Linked DNA regions of Leisingera sp. NJS204. The protein of the gene in region 2 interacts with the protein of the main gene of each other region in a pairwise test. Links are inferred from orthologs where the notes say so. Each region holds a gene or a part of one and is shown on either strand. Other genes may lie near its edges. The genes, in order: ETW24_RS11195 and ETW24_RS09510.

Region 1 (9,487 bases), 350 kb from region 2 along the record:
AGTCGCTGATGCTGGTCACTGCACTGGCGCCGACCATCGGTTACGACAATGCCACCAAGGTTGCCAAAACCGCGCATAAGAACGGCACCACGCTGAAGGAAGAGGCGGTCGCGCTTGGCTTCGTGGACGAGGCGACCTTTGATGCCGTGGTCCGTCCCGAGCAAATGATCGGCCCCAAGGACTGATGGCTGGTTCCGGTTCAGGCCCGGTCAATCTGAACCGGTATCGCAAGGAAAAGGCGCGGGCTGAGAAAAAGGCCCGCGCCGACCAGAATGCCGTGACCTATGGCCGGACCAAAGCGGAAAAGGAATTGGACAAGGCACGCAATGTGCAAGACGTCCGGCGCCTGGATGACCATAAGCGCGACGAATGAACAGCCGCCCCAAGAAGCACTCTCTGACCTTGCGCGGGCACCGGACGTCGGTGTCGCTGGAGGATGACTTCTGGGATGCCTTCCGCGAGATTGCCGCGCAGGACGGCCGTGCAATCAATGATTTAGCGGCCGGAATTGATGAAGCCCGCGGCGAGGATTGCGGATTGGCCTCAGCGATCAGGCTGTTTGTGCTGCACCGGTTGAGGGCACGTTAACCACGGTTTGGCATCGTGCTGCTATGCAAGTGCCTGTGCCTCTCACCGCTGATGCCTGGATACAGCAGCTTTTCCAGTCCCAAGCTGCTGCAAAAGGCGGTGTTGTCCGCCGCCAGAAGCGCGACATTGAACGGCTGCTTGGCTGGGACCGCTTTCACTACGAACTAAAGCGCCGTGGATTCCGAGCCGTCGAAAACGCAGGTCAGGTTGTCATCTTCTGCAATCAGGACACCGTGCGCATCATCCAGTGATGCAAATTTCTTCGAAGAAATTTGCCAAGAAAATTCGAATTTTCTTGGCTAACGCCGCGCCAGCTGCAGCCAGATCCCATTCTTCGACCGCACCGTAAGATGCGCCACGGGCACCGGCGCCTGCGCCGCAACCGGAACCACACGGAACGCGCGCAGGATCATCGACAGGATCAACGGTCCTTCCACCATGGCAAACCCAGCGCCGGTACAGACACGTGCTCCGGCCGAGAAAGGGATGTACGCGTCCCGCTGGCACTGCTTGCCGTTCTCCGTTTGCCAGCGGGAAGGGGCAAACCCATCCGGGTTCTCCCACAGCCGCTCATGCCGGTGCAGATGCCAGGGACTGAGCACCATCTGCGCGCCCTTTGGCACGCCTCGGTCACGGAATTGCTCTGGACAGGCTGCCTCGCGCACCATCATCGGCACCGGCGGATACAGCCGCAGGGTTTCGCGGAACACGTCCCGGCTGACCCTCAGCTTTGAAACCGAGGCAAAGCTTTCATCCGTCAGCGCCTCAGCCTCAGCAGCCACCTTCTCTTGCCAATCAGGGTAAAGCGCCATCAGATACAGCGCCCAGGCCAATGCCGAGGCGCTGGTTTCATGGCCCGCAAGAAAGAAGATCGCGACCTGATCCACCATTTCGGCGGTATCAAAGGTGCTGCCTGTTTCCGGGTCCCGGGTGGTCATGATTTTAGTGGCCAGGTCATCCGGCGCCGTGCCCGCCTTGATGGCATCCATTCGTTCGCGGGTCAGCTGTGCAATCAGTGTCCGGATCACCTCAGCGTTCCGGCGGGTGCCGCGGCGGAAGAACCGTGGCATCCAACGCGGCAATGGGACAAAGGCAGCCAGATTCAACAGCGGCTGGCTGCGCTGGTAGTCGCGGAACCGGCTAAAGACCTGTCCCGCGACCTGATGCTCGATCGGGATCGAGAACAGCGTGCGAAAGATTACATCCGCCGCTGCGTGCGACGTTTCCTCCTCGATCTCGACAAGTCCTTGCCGCGCCTTCAGCCGTTCCACTGCGGCCTCTGCTGCGGCGCGCATCGCCGGGTACGTGTCCTTAAGCCGTCCGCCTTCAAAGGCCGGGTCGATAATCCGCCGCTGCCGTTTCCAGGCCTCGCCATTGGTCAGGAAAACGGAGTTCCCCAGCAAAGGCTTCAACCCCTCGGCAATCCGGTCCGACTTGGGGAAATCTTCGGGTCGCTCCTTCAGCAGCACTTTCACAAGCTCCGGCTGGTTGACCAGGAAGGACCGGAAAAAAGGCGTGCGGAACTCGGCCATCCAGGCGCGGTACAGACGCGCGGGCTGGGCCGACAGAATATCCTGACGGAACAGTTTCACATAGCGCCACAGCGAGACGCGGTCCGGGCGTGCGGGCGGTTTCGGCGGCAAGGCTTGTGTCATTCAGCGACCACCGAGGTGAACTTCGAAACAGCCGCATCAATACGGGACTGCGAGGGCTTCCGGTCCTTATAGCGTTCCGCCAGCGTCAGCGGTCCGGCGGTGATGCGGAAGTAATCATAGTCGCCCGGCCGGTCGAAGGCGCAGAGATACTGAAAGTGCAGCCGGAAAAACCGCCAGCGCAGCTGTTGCCAGCGTTCCGGGCTGAGGGTCTGGGTGAAGGCGGCAGAGAACACCAGCGGCCAGCGCTTGCCCTCAACCGCGACGCCGCTGACCGACACCGGATCGCACAGCGCAAAGGCGCAGCCATCACCTGGTGCAGTGACATCGACCCAGGCCAGCTCGTGCCGCTGGGACAGATACTGCAGATCAGCCCTTAAACGCTCGGCCCGCGGCAAAAAGGACACCATGGGCACAACCTGCCCCAAGGTCAGAAACCCCAATGCCGGCCGGTTCAACGGCAGCCCCGCGCGGATCAGATCCGCCAGGACGGACACACCGACATGAGCGCCGGAGGAATGCCCCGCCACCAGCACCTCGTCCAGATCCGGATCTTGCAGCGCCTCCGAGATCAGCGCGCGGAACTCGCGCATCCGCGCTTCCATTTCCGGCGGGATGGCACCGCGGGAGGCCGCGGAATGTGCATAATCGTGCATCAGGTAATAGGCGAAGAACTTGCCGTCCCGCTTTTTGAACCAGCGCAGCAGCGCGTAGCCGCAACCAAGACCCAAGACCCAGCCAATGGCCAGCGCTACCGGACCTGAAAGGCCGGCGGGACCGGCCACCGCCCCAAAGGCATAGGCAACACCCCACGCAAGCAGCAGCGCCAGAAACGCCTGCAAAAGCAGCATCCCCACCGGGTAAAGCGCGGCGATCACCGGCCCTTTGCGCAGCCGCATCAGCCGCCGCAGCGCTCCAGTAGAGATATAGATCCAGGCAGTGCGCAACAGCTGCCAATAGGTGCCGGGAATGGTTGCTTCCATACTGCCGCGGACGATGTCGGACCAGACCAGCACCTCGATGTCAGCCTCGGTCCGGCGCCCCTCCATCTCTGACACAACGTGCCAGCCATAGGGACCTTTGGTCTGCTTGGGGGACAGTGACAGGCTGTAGCCGGAAATCCCGGCCTGCGCTGTGCCTTCCTTGCGGTACAGCTCGCGGTAACGGCGCGGGTGAATCGGATCATAGCCGGGTATGTAGAATACCCGCCGCTTGCGCACCTGCTGTTGACCATGCTCCTGCTGTGTCACGCCTTGGCCTGCATCCTTGTTCTGCGGCCAGACTAGCCGTGCATTCCGGCAAGAGTAAGGCCAGGATTGGAAAAGAAAAAGGGGCCCGAAGACCCCTTTGAACATCTCAGGCTCAGCCCAGCGTTGCCAGCGCCGGGAATGTTTCCAGCAGCCACCAGGAGAAGGTGGTGAACAACCCGGTGACCAGCATAACGCCGACACCCAGCAACAGCCCGCCCATCACTTTTTCAATCAGTCCCATATGGCGCTTCATCTTGTTCATCAGCACCATGGAACGGGTGAGAAACATCGCCGCCAGCAGAAAGGGAATGCCCAGGCCTGCGGCGTAAACGCCGAGCAGGATTGTGCCGCGGCTGACTGATGCTTCCGAGGCGGCAAGCGACAGGATCGCGCCCAGCTGCGGCCCGATGCAAGGCGTCCAGCCAAAGGCAAAAGCCAGCCCCAGAACATAAGCCCCCAAGGCGGAGCCGCCGGATTCGCCCGCCTCCATCCGCGCCTCGCGGTCCAGCAGCGGAATGCGGAACACAGACAGGAAATGCAGGCCGAATATGATCACCACCACACCTGAAACTTGCGCAAAAAGCTCCTGATTTTTCAGCACGAATGCACCAAAAACCGAGGCGGTGAAGCCCAGCAGCAGGAACACGGTGGACAGTCCCAACACAAAGAACAGCGCCGCAATGACCGCTTTGCGCCGGGCTGCACCGGTGCCTTGCATCTCGCCGATGGTCACTCCGCTCATATAGGCCAGATACGGCGGCACGATCGGCAGGACGCAGGGCGACAGAAAACTGATCACGCCGCCTAGCAGCGCCACCAGCATGGCAGGGAGCAGCCCTGCGTCTATGATCTCGATTCCAAACATGTCCCACACTTATGCCAGCAATTGACCAACGTCACGGGGCGGGTTGGTCACATCCTTGTGGACAGCATGAAACATCCCGTTTATCTGCACACCATGACCGAGATCAATGAGACATTGGACGCCATCGGGCTGCTGTGCCCCCTGCCCGTCCTTAAAGCCCGCAAGCGGTTGAAATCGCTGCAGCCCGGCCATGTGCTGCAACTGCTGGCGGATGATCCGGCAGCGGTGATCGACGTGCCGCATTTCTGCAATGAGGCGGGCCATGAATTCCTCGGCCACAGCGACGGTGCAGGCCACCAGGTCTATCTGATCCGCAAGGGCAGCTAAGACCAAAGCCGCCTTGGCGCCCTGTCCGCACAGCTGCGGAATTCGACACGAAGTGCGGCGTTGATACCGCGTGGTTTCCGAACCGAGTCACGCGCCAGGATGCCCTTTCCTGACACACCGGCGGCAGCGTTGCCATCGCCGGCAATACCGCCAAAAAAGAAAGGCAGGCGCTTTGGCCTGCCTCTCCCATTAGTTATCACTTAGCAATCAGCTGCCCACCGACCACCAGCCGCGGCGTTTCGGCTTGGGCGGTGCTGCCGGTTCCGGGTCAGCCGCAGCAACGGCCATCGCAGGTTCCGGCTGCTTCTCCTGTTCCGAAGACGTCTGCTCCGGCTGGGCGGCCTCTTCTGCAGCAGGCTGTTCCGCCACCGCCTCGGCAGCCGCATCAGGTGCTGCCTCCACAGGTTCTTTCTCCGGTACAGCCTCGGCTTCAGCGGCAACCGGTTCTGCCGGCGCAGCTTCCACTTCAGCAGCGGTGACTTCCGCCGGAGCAGTGGCTTCTGCCGGAACAGTGGCTTCCGCCGGAGCGCCATCTTGGGCTTCTGCAGCACTGTCGGCGGCAGGCTCAGCATCCGGGGCAGCAGCGGCTGCTGCGCCTTTCGCAGCGTCTTCAGACGGCGCCTGTGCAACGGTTTCCGCTGCAGGGGCCTCCTCAGCGTCAGCCGCGGCCGGGGCGTCCTGCACAGAGGCTTCGGCAGGCTCAACAGCGGCGGGAGCCTCTTCTGCGGTCTCTGCCTCAGCCGGTTTGGCCTTCGGCTTGCGCGACCGGGTACGGGTGCGGCTGCGGGAAGGTTTCTTTTCCTTCACCTCTTCTGCGGCTGCGCCTTTGTCTTCGGCGGCAGCCTCCGCAGGCTCAGCTGCGTCATCCTGCTGCTTCGGCTCGTCAGACGCCTCATCGCCGTTTTCACCATCCTGGCCTTGCTCGCCATTGCCGGATTTCCGGCGGCGGCGGCGGCGGCGCTTGCGCTTGGGCTTGTCGTCCTGCGCAGCATCGTCATCGGTGCTGGTGGCCTCCTCAACGGCTGCAGGCGCTTCTTCTTCGTCCTGGGTGGCTTCCTCAGCGTCCACCTGATCCATGATCGAGGTATCAACGGACACCACCGGAGCAGTCGCAGCAGGCACCACGCGGGATGCGGTTTTGAACTTCTCCAGCACAAAATCCGGGCTGACCAGATGCGGATCGCCTTCGATGCGCACGGACAGGCCGTAGCGCGCCTCGATCTGGGCAATGTGCTCGCGCTTCTGGTTCATCAGGAAATTGGCGATGGAGACCGGGCAGCGCACCAGCACTTCGCGGGAGCGGCGGCGGGTGCCCTCTTCCTCGATCTGGCGCAGGATCGACAGCGCCATCGAGTCGTCGGAGCGGATCAGGCCGGTGCCGTGGCAATGCGGGCACGGCGCGGTGGTCGCCTCGATCATGCCGGGGCGCAGGCGCTGGCGCGACATTTCCATCAGGCCAAAGCCCGAGATCCGGCCCACCTGGATGCGGGCACGGTCGGTCTTCAGCTTGTCCTTCATGCGCTTTTCGACGGCGGCGTTGTTCTTGCGCTCGTCCATGTCGATGAAGTCGATGACGATCAAACCGGCAAGGTCGCGCAGACGCAGCTGGCGGGCGACTTCTTCAGCCGCCTCCAGATTGGTGTTGAGCGCGGTTTCCTCGATCGAGCCCTGTTTGGTGGCCCGGCCCGAGTTCACGTCGATTGCCACCAGCGCTTCGGTCACGCCGATCACGATGTAGCCGCCGGATTTCAGCTGCACGGTCGGGTTGAACATGCCTGCCAGGTAGCTTTCCACCTGGAAGCGGGCAAACAGCGGCAGCCCTTCCTGGTAGTTCTTCACGTTCTTGGCATGGGACGGCATGATCATTTTCATGAAGTCCTTGGCGATGCGGTAGCCGCGCTCGCCCTCAACCAGAACTTCGTCGATCTCGCGGCTGTAAAGATCGCGGATCGAGCGTTTGATCAGGTCGCCTTCTTCATAGATCTTGGCCGGCGCGATGGATTTCAGTGTCAGCTCACGGATCTGTTCCCACATCCGCTGCAGGTATTCATAGTCGCGCTTGATCTCGGATTTGGTGCGTTTGGCACCGGCGGTGCGCACGATCAGGCCCGCGCCGGTCGGCACGTCCAGTTCGGTTGCGATATCCTTCAGCTTCTTGCGGTCATCCGCGTTGGTGATTTTGCGGGAGATGCCGCCGCCGCGGGCAGTGTTGGGCATCAGCACGCAATAGCGGCCGGCCAGCGACAAATAGGTGGTCAGGGCCGCACCCTTGTTGCCGCGCTCTTCCTTGACGACCTGCACCAGCAGGACCTGGCGGACCTTGATGACTTCCTGGATCTTGTAGCGGCGCGGACGCGGCTTGCGCGGCGGACGGATGTCCTCGCTGTCGTCCTCATCAGCAACGGATTCGATGCTGTCATCTTTGGAGGTTGCATCGGCACGGCCGGTTTCGCCCGCGTCTTCATCGCTGTCGCCGCTGTCTGCGGAGTCAGCACCGGCATTGGCAGATGCGGCCTCCGGAGCAGCCGTTTCTGCATCGTCCTTGGCTGCTTCGGCGGCTGGTTCGGTGCCGGCATTTGCTTCGGCTGCAGGCTCATCCGCAGCTTCTGCGGGTGCCTCTTCAGCAGCGGCGGCCTCAACTGCCGCCCCTTCAGGTGCTTTTTCGCCAGCAGTCTCAGCGGGTCCGGCAGCCACTTCAGCTTCGGCTGCCTCAGGTGCAGACGCATCATCGTCTTCCGGCTCTTCCACCGGCGTTTCCGCGACATGCTCCACCGGCGAGGACCCTTCCGGCACGTCCGCCAGATCATCCCCGGCCTCAGCACTGTCGCTCAGGTCGATGGTCTCCATTCCGGCGATTTCAGCGGTCTTCTCCTCAGAGGCCTCAACCTCCTTGGTTTCCACCGCATCATCGGAAGAAGTCTTGGCAGCCTTGGCGGCGGATTTGGAGCGGCGCGACCGTTTGGGCTTGGCCGGTTTTTCGTCGTCTTCCTCGTCGCGGGCGCGCATCGCTTCGGCATAGGCGCGTTCTTCCTCCATCAGCGCCTCACGGTCGGCGACGGGGATCTGGTAATAATCCGGGTGGATTTCGGAGAACGCCAGGAAGCCATGACGGTTGCCGCCATAGTCCACAAACGCCGCCTGCAGCGACGGTTCGACCCGGGTTACTTTTGCGAGGTAAATGTTGCCAGCAAGCTGGCGTTTATTTTCGGATTCAAAGTCGAATTCCTCAACCTTGTTTCCATCCACAACCACAACACGGGTCTCTTCCGCGTGGGTGGCGTCGATAAGCATCTTCTTTGCCATGTGTCCTTGGTGCACCTGCCCTGTGCGTCCGCAAGCCTCTTGTTTCCAGGCGGCCGCGCACGTTTCGGGTGGTGTCTTGTCAGGGCGATCTGGGACGGCGCGGTGCAGCAGGTGGTCCCGGGATCGATGCCCGGCCTTCCTGCCTCAGTGCTTTTCGCTCTCGCGCGCGTCATCGCGGTTCTTCTCCGGCAGGCGGGTGCTGCCCGTCCCTGCCACATTATCCCTGCACCGGCTTAAATTCCGGCTTGGGCGCTAAACTGCCCTCCAAAGTTCGGAGGGCCAATCGGTCTGACTGCAGCTTTCTCGGATCATGCCGGACAAAAACCGCAGTCAGCGAAACTCATAAGAACGGGGGAACCATACACCGGTTTCCGGCCCGTTTGGTCAGCATAAGGCCTGTGGATAGGTAATGACAATGGACATTCGTCACCACGGGCATTGAAAATGAAACCTGCCGGCCCATAGCAGACAACGCATTAAATTATGGTAAGTTTTCAGCCGGCTGCCGGAGTTCCAATAGAACTCCGGCGCGCAAGCATTTGTTTTCCCGGCCGGTTCCCATGCCGAAAACAGCAGCGGCGGCGGTTACGCCAGATAGTCGGACCGCTGCAGGCCGTATTTGGCCATCTTCTCGTTCAGCGTCCGGCGCGGCAGGCACAGCTCGTCCATCACGCTGGCAATAGACCCTTTGTGGCGGCGCATGGTGTTGTCGATCAGCATCCGCTCAAAGGCTTCCACATATTCCTTCAGCGGCTTGCCTTCGGTGGTCATCACCGGCTGCATTTCCTCGTGATCGGACATCAAGAGCGAGGCAATGGTGCCTGACCCCCGGCGCGACTGCAGGACCGCGCGTTCCGCGATGTTGATCAGCTGACGCACGTTGCCCGGCCAGGGTGCCTGCAGCAGCTGTGCCGCCTCCTGCGCGCTGACCTGCGGCGCTTCGCAGCCGTATTCTTCCGAGAATTGCTCGGACAGGCGGGTGAACAGCGTCAGGATATCTTCGCCGCGCTGGCGCAGCGGCGGCACGGTGATGCGCAGCGCTGCCAGGCGGTAGAACAGATCCGGGCGCAGCGCGTCTTCGCAGGTCTTGCCCGCTTCCTGCAGGTTGGAAATGGCGATAATCCGGGTTTCTGCCGGGGTGCCCTGCTCATTGATCACACTCAGCAGCTTGGCCTGCAGCGTTTCCGACAGTGCATCGATATCTTCCAGCACCAGGGTGCCGCCGCGGGCTTCCTCGACCGCGGGCAGCATGCTGTCTTCGGGCAGCATCGGCCCGAACAGACGCTTGGCCAGTGCTTCTTCTTCCAAGGCGGCACAGGAGATCAGCACGAATTTCTTGCCCGCCCGGCTGCCAACCGCGTGCAGCGCATGCGCCACCAGGGTTTTGCCGGTGCCGGTCTCGCCGTCGATCAGCACATGGCCGTCAGCCTGCCCCAGATCCAGGATATCTTCGCGCAGGCGCTCCATCACCGGGCTTTGGCCGATCAGCTTCTTCATGATCT
Region 2 (9,387 bases):
GCACACCACAGTGCCCCCACCAGGTTCAAGGCGGGACCAGTCCCGATGAAACCGGCGACAAGCCCGTTCAGCAGCATCAGCGGGCTGGCTGCCAAAAAAGCCCAGAACAGCGCCAGCCGGGCGCAATAGGCCGCGCCCTGCCCGCCTGCCGCGCGGGCAATCCAATGCGCGGCCAGTGCCAGCACGTACAGGATCAGCGGCGCGATAAACACGATGCCCAGCAATGACCCGCCCAGCAGCATATTCAGCTCCTGCCCCGACAGATGCGCCTCGCGCGCCAGCCTCGGCATCTGCGCCACAAAGGTCAGCACACAGCCGCTAAGCAGGAAAATCAACAGCCGGTCTTCGCGCACGCCCATGTCCAGAAGCCGCGCAAACACCTTGCGCGGCCCCCTGTAGGTCGCCGGGATATCCGTGGTAACGGACATCAGCGGCGCCGGGCCAGCCAGCCTTCGAGGCGGGAGACGATGTCGGCCGCGATCTCCGCGTCCTCGATCTCTTCCACCGCTTCGGCCAGAAAGGCCAACGTCATCAGATCGGTCGCCTCGGCATGGGGAACCCCGCGCGAGCGCAGGTAGAACAGGCCTTCCTCGTCGATCGCACCTGAGGTAGAGCCATGCGAGCAGGCGACGTCATCAGCATAGATTTCCAGTTCCGGCTTGGCCAGGAACTGGCTGTCGCCGTCCAGCAGCAAGGATTGGGAAATCTGATACCCGTCAGTCTTTTGCGCGCCTTCCTTCACCAGAATTTTGCCTTGGAACACACCAGTGGCCCCGTTGCGCAGCACCTTCTTGAACACTTGGCGGCTTTCGCAGTTCACCGCGTCATGGGTGATGAACACGGTGTCATCGTGGTGAAAGTCGCCATCGCCGACGCAAGCGCCCGCAATATGCGCAACCGCATCGTCGCCGGTCAGCTCAATCACCGCCTCGTTGCGGGTCAGCACACCGTTCACGGTCAGGGTGAACGACTTGAACACAGACTCGGTGCCGAGACGGGTGAACAGATGCGTTGCCGCGCGGCGCTCGTGGTCGCGGCCCTGTGCCCGCACCAGATGCAGCTTGCCACCGTCGGCAATGTCGATCTCCATGCATTTGTTAAAGCGCGAGGCCGCCGGGCCGTTTTCCAGGATTGTTACCTCGGCGCCATCTTCCACGCGGATCACGTGATGCAGGATCGCGTCGGAACTCTCATCCGAGTGCACATAGGTAAAGTTGATCGGTTTGGAGACCTTGCCGGTCACCCGGATCGCCACGCCATCGGTGGCAAAAGCGGTGTTCAGCGCAGCCAGCGGGCGTTCCACCGGGGTTTGGCCACGTGCTTCAAGAACACCGTACAAGTCTTTGGCCCAATGGATATCTTTGCAGCAGATATCCTCGATCCGGTCGATGGTCAAACCTTCCAACGACAAATCATCCGAGGCTTCAGAGTCAAAAACGCCATCGACAAAAACAATGTTCAACCGCTCAAAAGCGCTGAACATTGGTGTTTCCTCCGCAGCGAACACTGCGGCATTGAGAGCCTCAGCCTGCACCAGGGTTTCGGGACGGGTATATTTCCAATACTCATCCCGGCGGCTGGGCAGGCCCATGGTCTGGACCCGCGACAGCGCTGCCTGCCGGGCCGCCTTCAGGCAGCCGCTTTCCGGCAGGGTCAGCGCGGAAAGCCGCGCCTCGGTTGCGCTTTGCTTTACTTCCGGCAGAGCCATTTACGCCTCCTCTGCCAAGATGCCGGCATAGCCGTTGTTCTCAACTTCCAGCGCCAGCTCGGGGCCGCCGGTCTTGACGATGCGGCCGTTTGCCAGAATGTGAACCACGTCCGGTTTGATGTGGTCCAGCAGGCGCTGATAGTGGGTGATCACCAGGAAGCCGCGGCCCTCGTCGCGCAGCGCGTTTACGCCTTCGGCCACCAGTTTCATCGCGTCCACGTCAAGGCCGGAGTCGGTTTCATCAAGGATGCACAGCTTCGGCTCCAGCATCGCCATCTGCAGGATCTCGTTGCGCTTCTTCTCACCGCCGGAGAATCCGACGTTGACCGGGCGCTTCAGCATGTCGGCGTCGATTTTCAGGGTTTTGGCTTTGGCGCGGATAATTTTCAGAAAGTCGGAGGCCGACAGCTCTTCCTCGCCGCGGGCCTTGCGCTGTGCGTTCACCGCGGTGCGCAGGAAGGTCATGTTGCCCACACCGGGGATTTCCACCGGGTACTGGAACGCCAGGAACATGCCGGCTGCGGCGCGTTCTTCCGGCTCCATCTCCAGGATGTCTGCGCCTTCCAGCTCGGCAGAACCGTCGGTGACCTCATAACCGTCGCGGCCGGACAACACATAAGACAGAGTGGATTTGCCCGAACCATTCGGCCCCATGATGGCGTGTACTTTGCCAGCTTCGACTTTCAGGTCGACGCCTTTCAGGATCTGCTTGTCTTCGTCTTCAAGTTTGACGTGCAGGTTTTTGATTTCGAGCATTTTTTCCTCGTCTCACATGTCTTGCGGGCATACAGCCCGCGATATTCCATGGCCCCGGCTGGAGCCGTTGCATTTTTATCCCAGCACCACCGCGGTGCCGCTGGCCGAGACCATCAGCATGGACTGCCCGACCACTTCGTAATCCAGATCCACGCCGACAACGGCATTGGCGCCCTTGTCCCGGGCCCGGTCTTCCAGTTCGGCCAGTGCGGTTTCACGGGCATCCTGCAGCTTGCCTTCATAGGCGCCCGAGCGGCCGCCGACGATATCGGTGATCGAGGCAAAGACATCGCGCACAACATTGGCGCCCATGATCGCCTCGCCCACCACGATGCCCTTGTATTCGGCGATCTGGTAGCCTTCGACGTTTGGTGTGGTTGTGATGATCATTTCTTCCAATACTCCAACACTTTTTGTCCTTGCCGGGAGGTGAACCCCCAAAGCAACAGGCCAGGCCCTCCAAAAATCGCCAAACAGAGAAGCCCAGCGACAACACCATTCACGGCAAAGGCCATAAAGACGGCACTCAGGAATACGAAGAAAAGAGGGTAGGCAATGCGGCGCAAGAACCAGACGAACGCGACAGCGCGAACACCTTCTTTAGCGTTATACTCAAAGGCCTTGACCTCCGCTTCTGCCCTCTTTTCAACGACCATGGCTTACCCCACAGACCCTTCCAGCGAGATCGCAACCAGTTGCTGTGCTTCCATGGCGAATTCCATCGGCAGTGCCTGCAGCACGTCCTTGCAGAAGCCGTTGACCACCAGGGCCACCGCCTCCTCCTCGTCCATGCCGCGCTGGCGGCAGTAGAACAGCTGGTCGTCATCCACCTTGGACGTCGTCGCCTCATGCTCCACGCGCGAGGAGTTGTTCTTGACCTCGATATAGGGAACCGTGTGGGCGCCGCAGTTGCCGCCGATCAGCAAGCTGTCGCACTGGGTGTAGTTGCGGCTGTCCTTGGCTTTTGGGTGCATCGACACCAGGCCGCGATAGGTATTTTGCGCCTTACCGGCACTGATCCCCTTGGAAACAATGCGCGATTTGGTGTTTTTGCCAAGGTGCACCATCTTGGTGCCGGTATCGGCCTGCTGCATATTGTTGGCGATGGCGATCGAGTAGAATTCGCCCTGGCTTTCATTGCCGCGCAGGATGCAGGAGGGGTATTTCCAGGTCACGGCAGAGCCGGTTTCCACCTGGGTCCACATCACCTTGGCGCGGTCGCCGCGGCAGTCGGCGCGTTTGGTGACAAAGTTGTAAATGCCGCCCTTGCCGTTCTCATCGCCCGGATACCAGTTCTGGACGGTGGAGTATTTAACCTCGGCGTCTTCTTCAATGATGATTTCCACCACCGCGGCATGCAGCTGGGCGATATCGCGCGCCGGTGCAGTGCAGCCTTCCAAGTAGCTGACATAGCTGCCTTTATCGGCAATGATCAGGGTGCGTTCGAACTGGCCGGTGTTTTCAGCATTGATGCGGAAATAGGTCGACAGCTCCATCGGGCAGCGCACGCCCGGCGGCACATAGACGAACGAGCCGTCCGAGAACACGGCGGAGTTCAAGGTGGCATAGAAGTTGTCGGAAACCGGAACCACCGAGCCGAGGTATTTTTTGACCAGCTCAGGATGTTCGCGGATAGCCTCGGAAATCGAGCAGAAGATGACGCCCGCCTCTTTCAGCTCTTTCTGGAAGGTGGTGCCGACGGAAACGGAGTCGAAAACAGCGTCCACGGCAACCTTGCGGCCTTCAGCAGGCGCATTCTCAGCGCCTTCAACGCCGGCCAGAATCATCTGTTCTTTCAGCGGGATACCCAGCTTTTCATAAGTCGCCAGCAGCTTGGGATCGACCTCGTCCAGCGACTTGGGTTTCACTTCCATCGACTTGGGACGGGCATAATAATACTGATCCTGGAAATCGATTTCCGGATAATCCACCATCGCCCAGTCGGGTTCTTCCTTGGTCAGCCAGCGCTCATAGGCTTCCAGCCGCCAGTTCAGCATCCATTCCGGCTCTTCGTTCTTTTCCGAAATCAGCCGGACAATATCCGTGGTCAGCCCTTTGGGGGCGTATTCCATCTCGATATCGGTTTCCCAACCGTATTTGTAAGCACCGCCAACCTCGCGGACTGCGTCCACGGTTTCCTGGTCAACACCATCCTTGACTTGGGTCTGGTCCAAAGCGGCCATTGTCATCTCCTCACTCACGCCGCACGGGCGCGATGTTTCTTTTCTTTTAACAGCCACGCATCGGCAAAGCGCAGCACGTCTTCTTCTGTTGTCTCAGGCCCCAGCGACACGCGGATTGCGCCCTGCGCCGTTGCCTCGTCATACCCCATTGCGGTCAGCACCGCGCTGGCGCGCACCTTGCCGCTGGAACAGGCGCTGCCCGCGCTGATGGCAAATCCCGCCAGATCCATCTGCATGACCTGGGTTTCGCCCTTCCAGCCCGGCGTCGCAAAACACAGGGTGTTCGGCAGCCGCCTCTGATCCTTCCCGACAAAAATAGTATGGCTTGCGCCAGACACAAGCGCCTTTTCTAGAATATTTCTAAGTTCTGCAACCCTGTCCCAGACACCATTTGCCAGATCTTTTGCCGCTGCTTCAGCTGCGGCGCCGAAACCCGCGATTCCAATGACATTTTCAGTGCCCGACCGGCGGCCCATTTCCTGACCGCCACCCTTAATCTGCGCAGGCAGGTCGGTACCGCGTTTGATCACAACCGCGCCGATGCCCTTGGGTCCGCCCAGTTTATGTGCAGAAATCAGCGCCATTTGCGCGCCCAGCCAGTTGAACGCCACTGGCAATTTTCCAAAAGCCTGGGTCGCATCCGTCACCGCCAGCCCGTCCGGCAAGTGCTGCACAATGCCGGTTTCGGAATTGGCCAATTGTACTGTGCAGGATGCGGGATCGGTAACCCTGACCGTCCCATCGGCACTTACCTCAAGATCTTCCACCGTCCAGGCGCGCACCGCATCATGCTCTACCGGGGCGCCATGCAGATCGCGGCCCGCCAATGCCAGCGATGCACCTTCCGTGGATCCGGAGGTGAACACAATATCCGCGCCGTCAGCCCCAAAAGCAGCCGCCACCTGCGCCCGCGCCTTCTCAACCAGCGCCTTGGCGGCACGGCCTTCGGCATGCACCGACGACGGGTTGCCGCAGACTTCCATCGCCGCGATCATAGCCGCCCGCGCCTCGGGGCGCAGAATGGCGGTGGCATTATGGTCAAGATAAACGCGTGTCATAGAGTCATCTTTTTACGGATCGCTGCCGCCTCATACGCGGCCTTGCAGCATTTCGCAAAGCTTTCCCGCGAGATTTGTGCGGTACCCTTGTAGGGTCCGGAAAGACAAAGAAGGTGAATTCTTTGCACCTCATTCATCCACGACAGCAAACAGGCTGGGCACCGCCGGGCATGGCGCCAGATCATTCTTGATCACATCCGACAGACGGGTTTGATGCAGAAACACATAAACATGCGCACTCAAACCCTCCCACAGACGGTTGGTCAGCGACTGCGCCCGGCTGCCGGACAGCGCGCCCGAGGCGCCCGCCCCTTTGTGCATCGCATCAACCGTTTCATCCACGGCAGACAGCACATCGACCACCCGGATCTCTGATGGCACCATCGCCAGGCGGTAGCCGCCGCCAGGGCCGCGCACCGACTCGACCAGACCCGCACGGCGCAGCTTGACAAACAACTGCTCCAGATACGGCAGCGAGATATCCTGCCGCTTGGAGATGTCGCCCAGCGGCACCAATTTGCCCTGCGGCTGCAGCGCGATATCCGCCAGCGCAACCATTGCATAGCGCCCTTTGGTTGAAAGCTTCATATTTTATCCCTCAAAACCAGGGCGCGAGTGCGAAAACATTGACCTTCCCCGCGTCTGTGCGTATCTCAGCCTGACGGTGTATGGCGAGGCCAGCGCCCTTGATTAGAACTGTTCTAAGATGCCCGACGGAACCCGTCAAGTTTTCTGCCGGCAGTCGCGAGAACGAGAGTAGGATTTGAACCACCCATGCCCGAGGTCATCTTTCCTGGACCCGAAGGCCGCCTCGAAGGCCGCTATCACCCGCAAAAAGAAAAAGACGCCCCGATCGCCATCGTGCTGCACCCGCATCCGCAGTTCGGCGGAACCATGAACAACAAGGTGGTCTATAACCTCCACTACGCGTTCTACAACATGGGCTTTACGGTTCTGCGGTTCAATTTCCGCGGCGTCGGCCGCAGCCAGGGCGAATACGACCAAGGTGTGGGCGAGCTGTCGGATGCGGCGTCGGCGCTGGATTACCTGCAGTCGATGAACACCAATTCCAAGCATTGCTGGGTTGCGGGCTTTTCGTTCGGCGCCTGGATCGGCATGCAGCTGTTGATGCGCCGCCCGGAGATTACCGGCTTCATCTCAGTTGCGCCGCCGGCCAACATGTATGACTTTTCCTTCCTGGCGCCCTGCCCGTCTTCCGGTCTGATCATCAACGGCACATCCGACCGTGTGGCGCCGCCTGCAGATACCGCCAATCTGGTTGGCAAACTGCATGAGCAGAAGGGGATCACCATCACTCATACCGAGATCGAGGGTGCGGATCACTTCTTCCAGGAGCCGCATATGGACACGATGATCGGCGATGTGTCCGATTACGTGAAGCGCCGCCTGACCGAGAACAGCCGCTGATGGGCACGATCGAAACGCTGGCCCAAAAACTGGCGCTCGATACGATCAAGGTGCAGGAGGCCAGCGGCGAAGACCGGCTGTATGTGGAGGTGGGCCAGGTACTTGGCGCCGCCTCCCAATCGCTCGAAGAAGCGTTTCTGACCGAAATGCGCGTGCGTCTGGCCGAACGCAAGGCGCGGGAGTTTCTCAATCAGAAGGTCAGCGCAATTCAGGCGCAGCTTGACGCAAAGGGCGAAGCATGAGCGACCGGCTGGACGCGCAGTTCGCCTTCTTGCTGGAAGCGGACAAGCTTCGCCGTATTGACCGCCAAAACCTGATCATTGATTGCAGCCGGCGCGAAAACTCGGCGGAACACAGCTGGCATCTGGCGCTTTATGCGTTGGTGCTGGCACCGTTTGCTGCGCCAGAGGTGGATATTCTCCGCGCTGTCCGGATGCTGCTGCTGCATGATCTGGTCGAAATCGACGCCGGCGATCATCCGATCACGGATAAGGTCGATTGGGACGCTGTAGCACAGGCAGAAGACGCCGCCGCCAAGCGCCTGTTCGGCCTTCTTCCCGCAGATCAGGGCACTGACTTGTTAGGCCTGTGGCAGGAATTCGAGGCCGCGGAAAGCCCCGATGCGCGTTTTGCCAAACGGGTAGACCATTGCCAGCCGATTTTCCAAACGCTTTACGGCACCAATCCTTTGGATTGGCATGTCGATGTGGTCCGGCAAAACCTGAATGGCGGGCGCGCAGCCGCGCTGGAGCAGGATTTCCCCGAAGCCTATCACCACGCATTGGCTCTCCTGAACGAAGATACCAGCTTTGACTGCAGCCGTCTGACAGCCCGCCTGCCCTTCCTGAATGAGGCGGATAAACTGAAGCTGATCACCCGCGCGTCCAAACTGGGCGATGGGTCACGCCACGAAAACTCAGCCGAGCACAGCTGGCACATCATGTTGTATGCTTGGATTCTGGCAGAACACAGCGCCGGCCCGCTAGATGTGGACCGGGTGCTGCAAATGCTGCTGCTGCATGATCTCGTGGAGATCGACGCCGGTGATGCGCCGATCCACGGCGTGACTGATCCCGCAGCCCTTGCCGCGCTTGCGGCAAAGGAAGAAGCAGCCGCAGACCGCCTGTTTGGCCTGCTGCCTGCCGATCAAGGCCTGCCGATGCGGGCGATCTGGGAAGAGTTCGAGGCGGCAGAGAGTGCTGACGCTGTTTTCGCCAAATCCATCGACCGGGTCCAGCCAGTGCTGCTCAACCTGTTGAACGGCGGCGGCAGCTGGGTCGACTATGACGTGAGCCTGCCGCAGCTGGACACCCGCGTCGGCGGCAAGGTCAGCCGCGGCACACCGGACGTCTGGACCTATGTCCGGGCAAAGATTGAACCTTGGTTCCGCGCGGCCGGACGTTTGTAAACACTGGCCGCAACTCCGGTTCGGGGCTGCGCTTCACTCCAGAAACGGCTGAAACGGTTGCGTTTCCGCGCCTTGGGAGGTCAGCGTCAGAAACTCCCCCGGTTGCAGTTCACTCCATGCTTCACCTGTGTCCTCAAGCGGTTCCGATACAACCGCCCATCCCTTCAGGCTGTGGCTCCAGCGGTAGTAGACCGAAGGTGCGATACTGTCAGAGGAGTAGCGCGCCGCATAAAGCGTCTCTCCATCCGACATGGCTACGGACAACCGCATATGCGGTGTTCGGCCCCGAGCCCGCGACAAAGCCTCCATGCGGCCCGCCGCCCGTTCCAGCGCCGCTTTCGGATCAATGTCCAGGCCTTCGCGCAGGGCCAGAAGAAACAGCACTTCGCTGTCAGTAGCCCCTTTGCGGTGTTGATACAGCTCATCAGGGATGCACATGTCTGCATGGCGGCGGAAATTCTCAAACCCGCCGACCTGGCCGTTGTGCATGAAACTCCATCTCCCGGCTGCGAAAGGATGGCAATTGTTACGGCTGGTAGCGGATCCGGTTGAGGCCCGAACATGCGCCAGGAAAAGACCGGATTGAACCTGGTTCACCAGCGCACGCAGATTACAGTCCGACCATGCGGGGGAAACATCGCGGTAGAGCCCCGGCTCGGTCCGCTGCCCGTACCATGCAATGCCGAACCCGTCGCCGTTGGTCGCAGTCTTGCATTCGACCGCCTTTTGGCTTTGCGCTATCAGCGAATGCGCAGGTATTGAAATGATGTCTTCCAAAAAGACTTTGGCACCGGTGTAGGCAGCCCAGCGGCACATATGTTGCTCCTTGTGTTGAAGATCCGATCA

The links.
Region 1: the proteins of ETW24_RS09510 (region 2) and ETW24_RS11195 interact in binary tests that used the Escherichia coli proteins (3 or more experiments, as listed by UniProt). The link is inferred for Leisingera sp. NJS204 from one-to-one orthologs.

What each region holds. Positions count from the first base shown.
Region 1 is NZ_CP035417.1:2,282,529-2,292,015, forward strand. Bases 3,154-6,065 are described here. They hold ETW24_RS11195 (sulfurtransferase TusA family protein), read left to right. Parts: upstream 3,154-4,448; coding sequence 4,449-4,682; downstream 4,683-6,065. Other genes in these bases: ETW24_RS11185 (hypothetical protein), read right to left, coding at 3,154-3,490; ETW24_RS11190 (cytochrome c biogenesis CcdA family protein), read right to left, coding at 3,603-4,355; ETW24_RS11200 (Rne/Rng family ribonuclease), read right to left, coding at 4,890-6,065. Also shown: fumC (class II fumarate hydratase), read left to right, coding at 1-185; ETW24_RS11165 (DUF4169 family protein), read left to right, coding at 185-373; ETW24_RS11170 (ribbon-helix-helix domain-containing protein), read left to right, coding at 370-588; ETW24_RS11175 (N-(5'-phosphoribosyl)anthranilate isomerase), read left to right, coding at 624-839; ETW24_RS11180 (cytochrome P450), read right to left, coding at 888-2,243; more of ETW24_RS11185, read right to left, coding at 2,240-3,153; more of ETW24_RS11200, read right to left, coding at 6,066-7,985; ETW24_RS11205 (sigma-54-dependent transcriptional regulator), read right to left, coding at 8,571-9,487. UniProt on the Escherichia coli protein: Sulfur carrier protein involved in sulfur trafficking in the cell. Part of a sulfur-relay system required for 2-thiolation during synthesis of 2-thiouridine of the modified wobble base 5-methylaminomethyl-2-thiouridine (mnm(5)s(2)U) in tRNA.
Region 2 is NZ_CP035417.1:1,934,279-1,943,665, reverse strand. The notes cover bases 3,684-6,495. They hold ETW24_RS09510 (cysteine desulfurase family protein), read right to left. Parts: upstream 5,706-6,495; coding sequence 4,662-5,705; downstream 3,684-4,661. Other genes in these bases: ETW24_RS09500 (alpha/beta hydrolase), read left to right, coding at 6,480-6,495; ETW24_RS09505 (Rrf2 family transcriptional regulator), read right to left, coding at 5,835-6,293; sufB (Fe-S cluster assembly protein SufB), read right to left, coding at 3,684-4,647. Also shown: ETW24_RS09540 (YIP1 family protein), read right to left, coding at 1-428; ETW24_RS09535 (SufB/SufD family protein), read right to left, coding at 428-1,708; Fe-S cluster assembly ATPase SufC, read right to left, coding at 1,709-2,464; ETW24_RS09525 (heavy metal-binding domain-containing protein), read right to left, coding at 2,540-2,854; ETW24_RS09520 (hypothetical protein), read right to left, coding at 2,851-3,120; more of sufB, read right to left, coding at 3,124-3,683; more of ETW24_RS09500, read left to right, coding at 6,496-7,133; ETW24_RS09495 (hypothetical protein), read left to right, coding at 7,133-7,375; ETW24_RS09490 (HD domain-containing protein), read left to right, coding at 7,372-8,541; ETW24_RS09485 (class II glutamine amidotransferase), read right to left, coding at 8,575-9,357. UniProt on the Escherichia coli protein: Master enzyme that delivers sulfur to a number of partners involved in Fe-S cluster assembly, tRNA modification or cofactor biosynthesis. Catalyzes the removal of elemental sulfur from cysteine to produce alanine.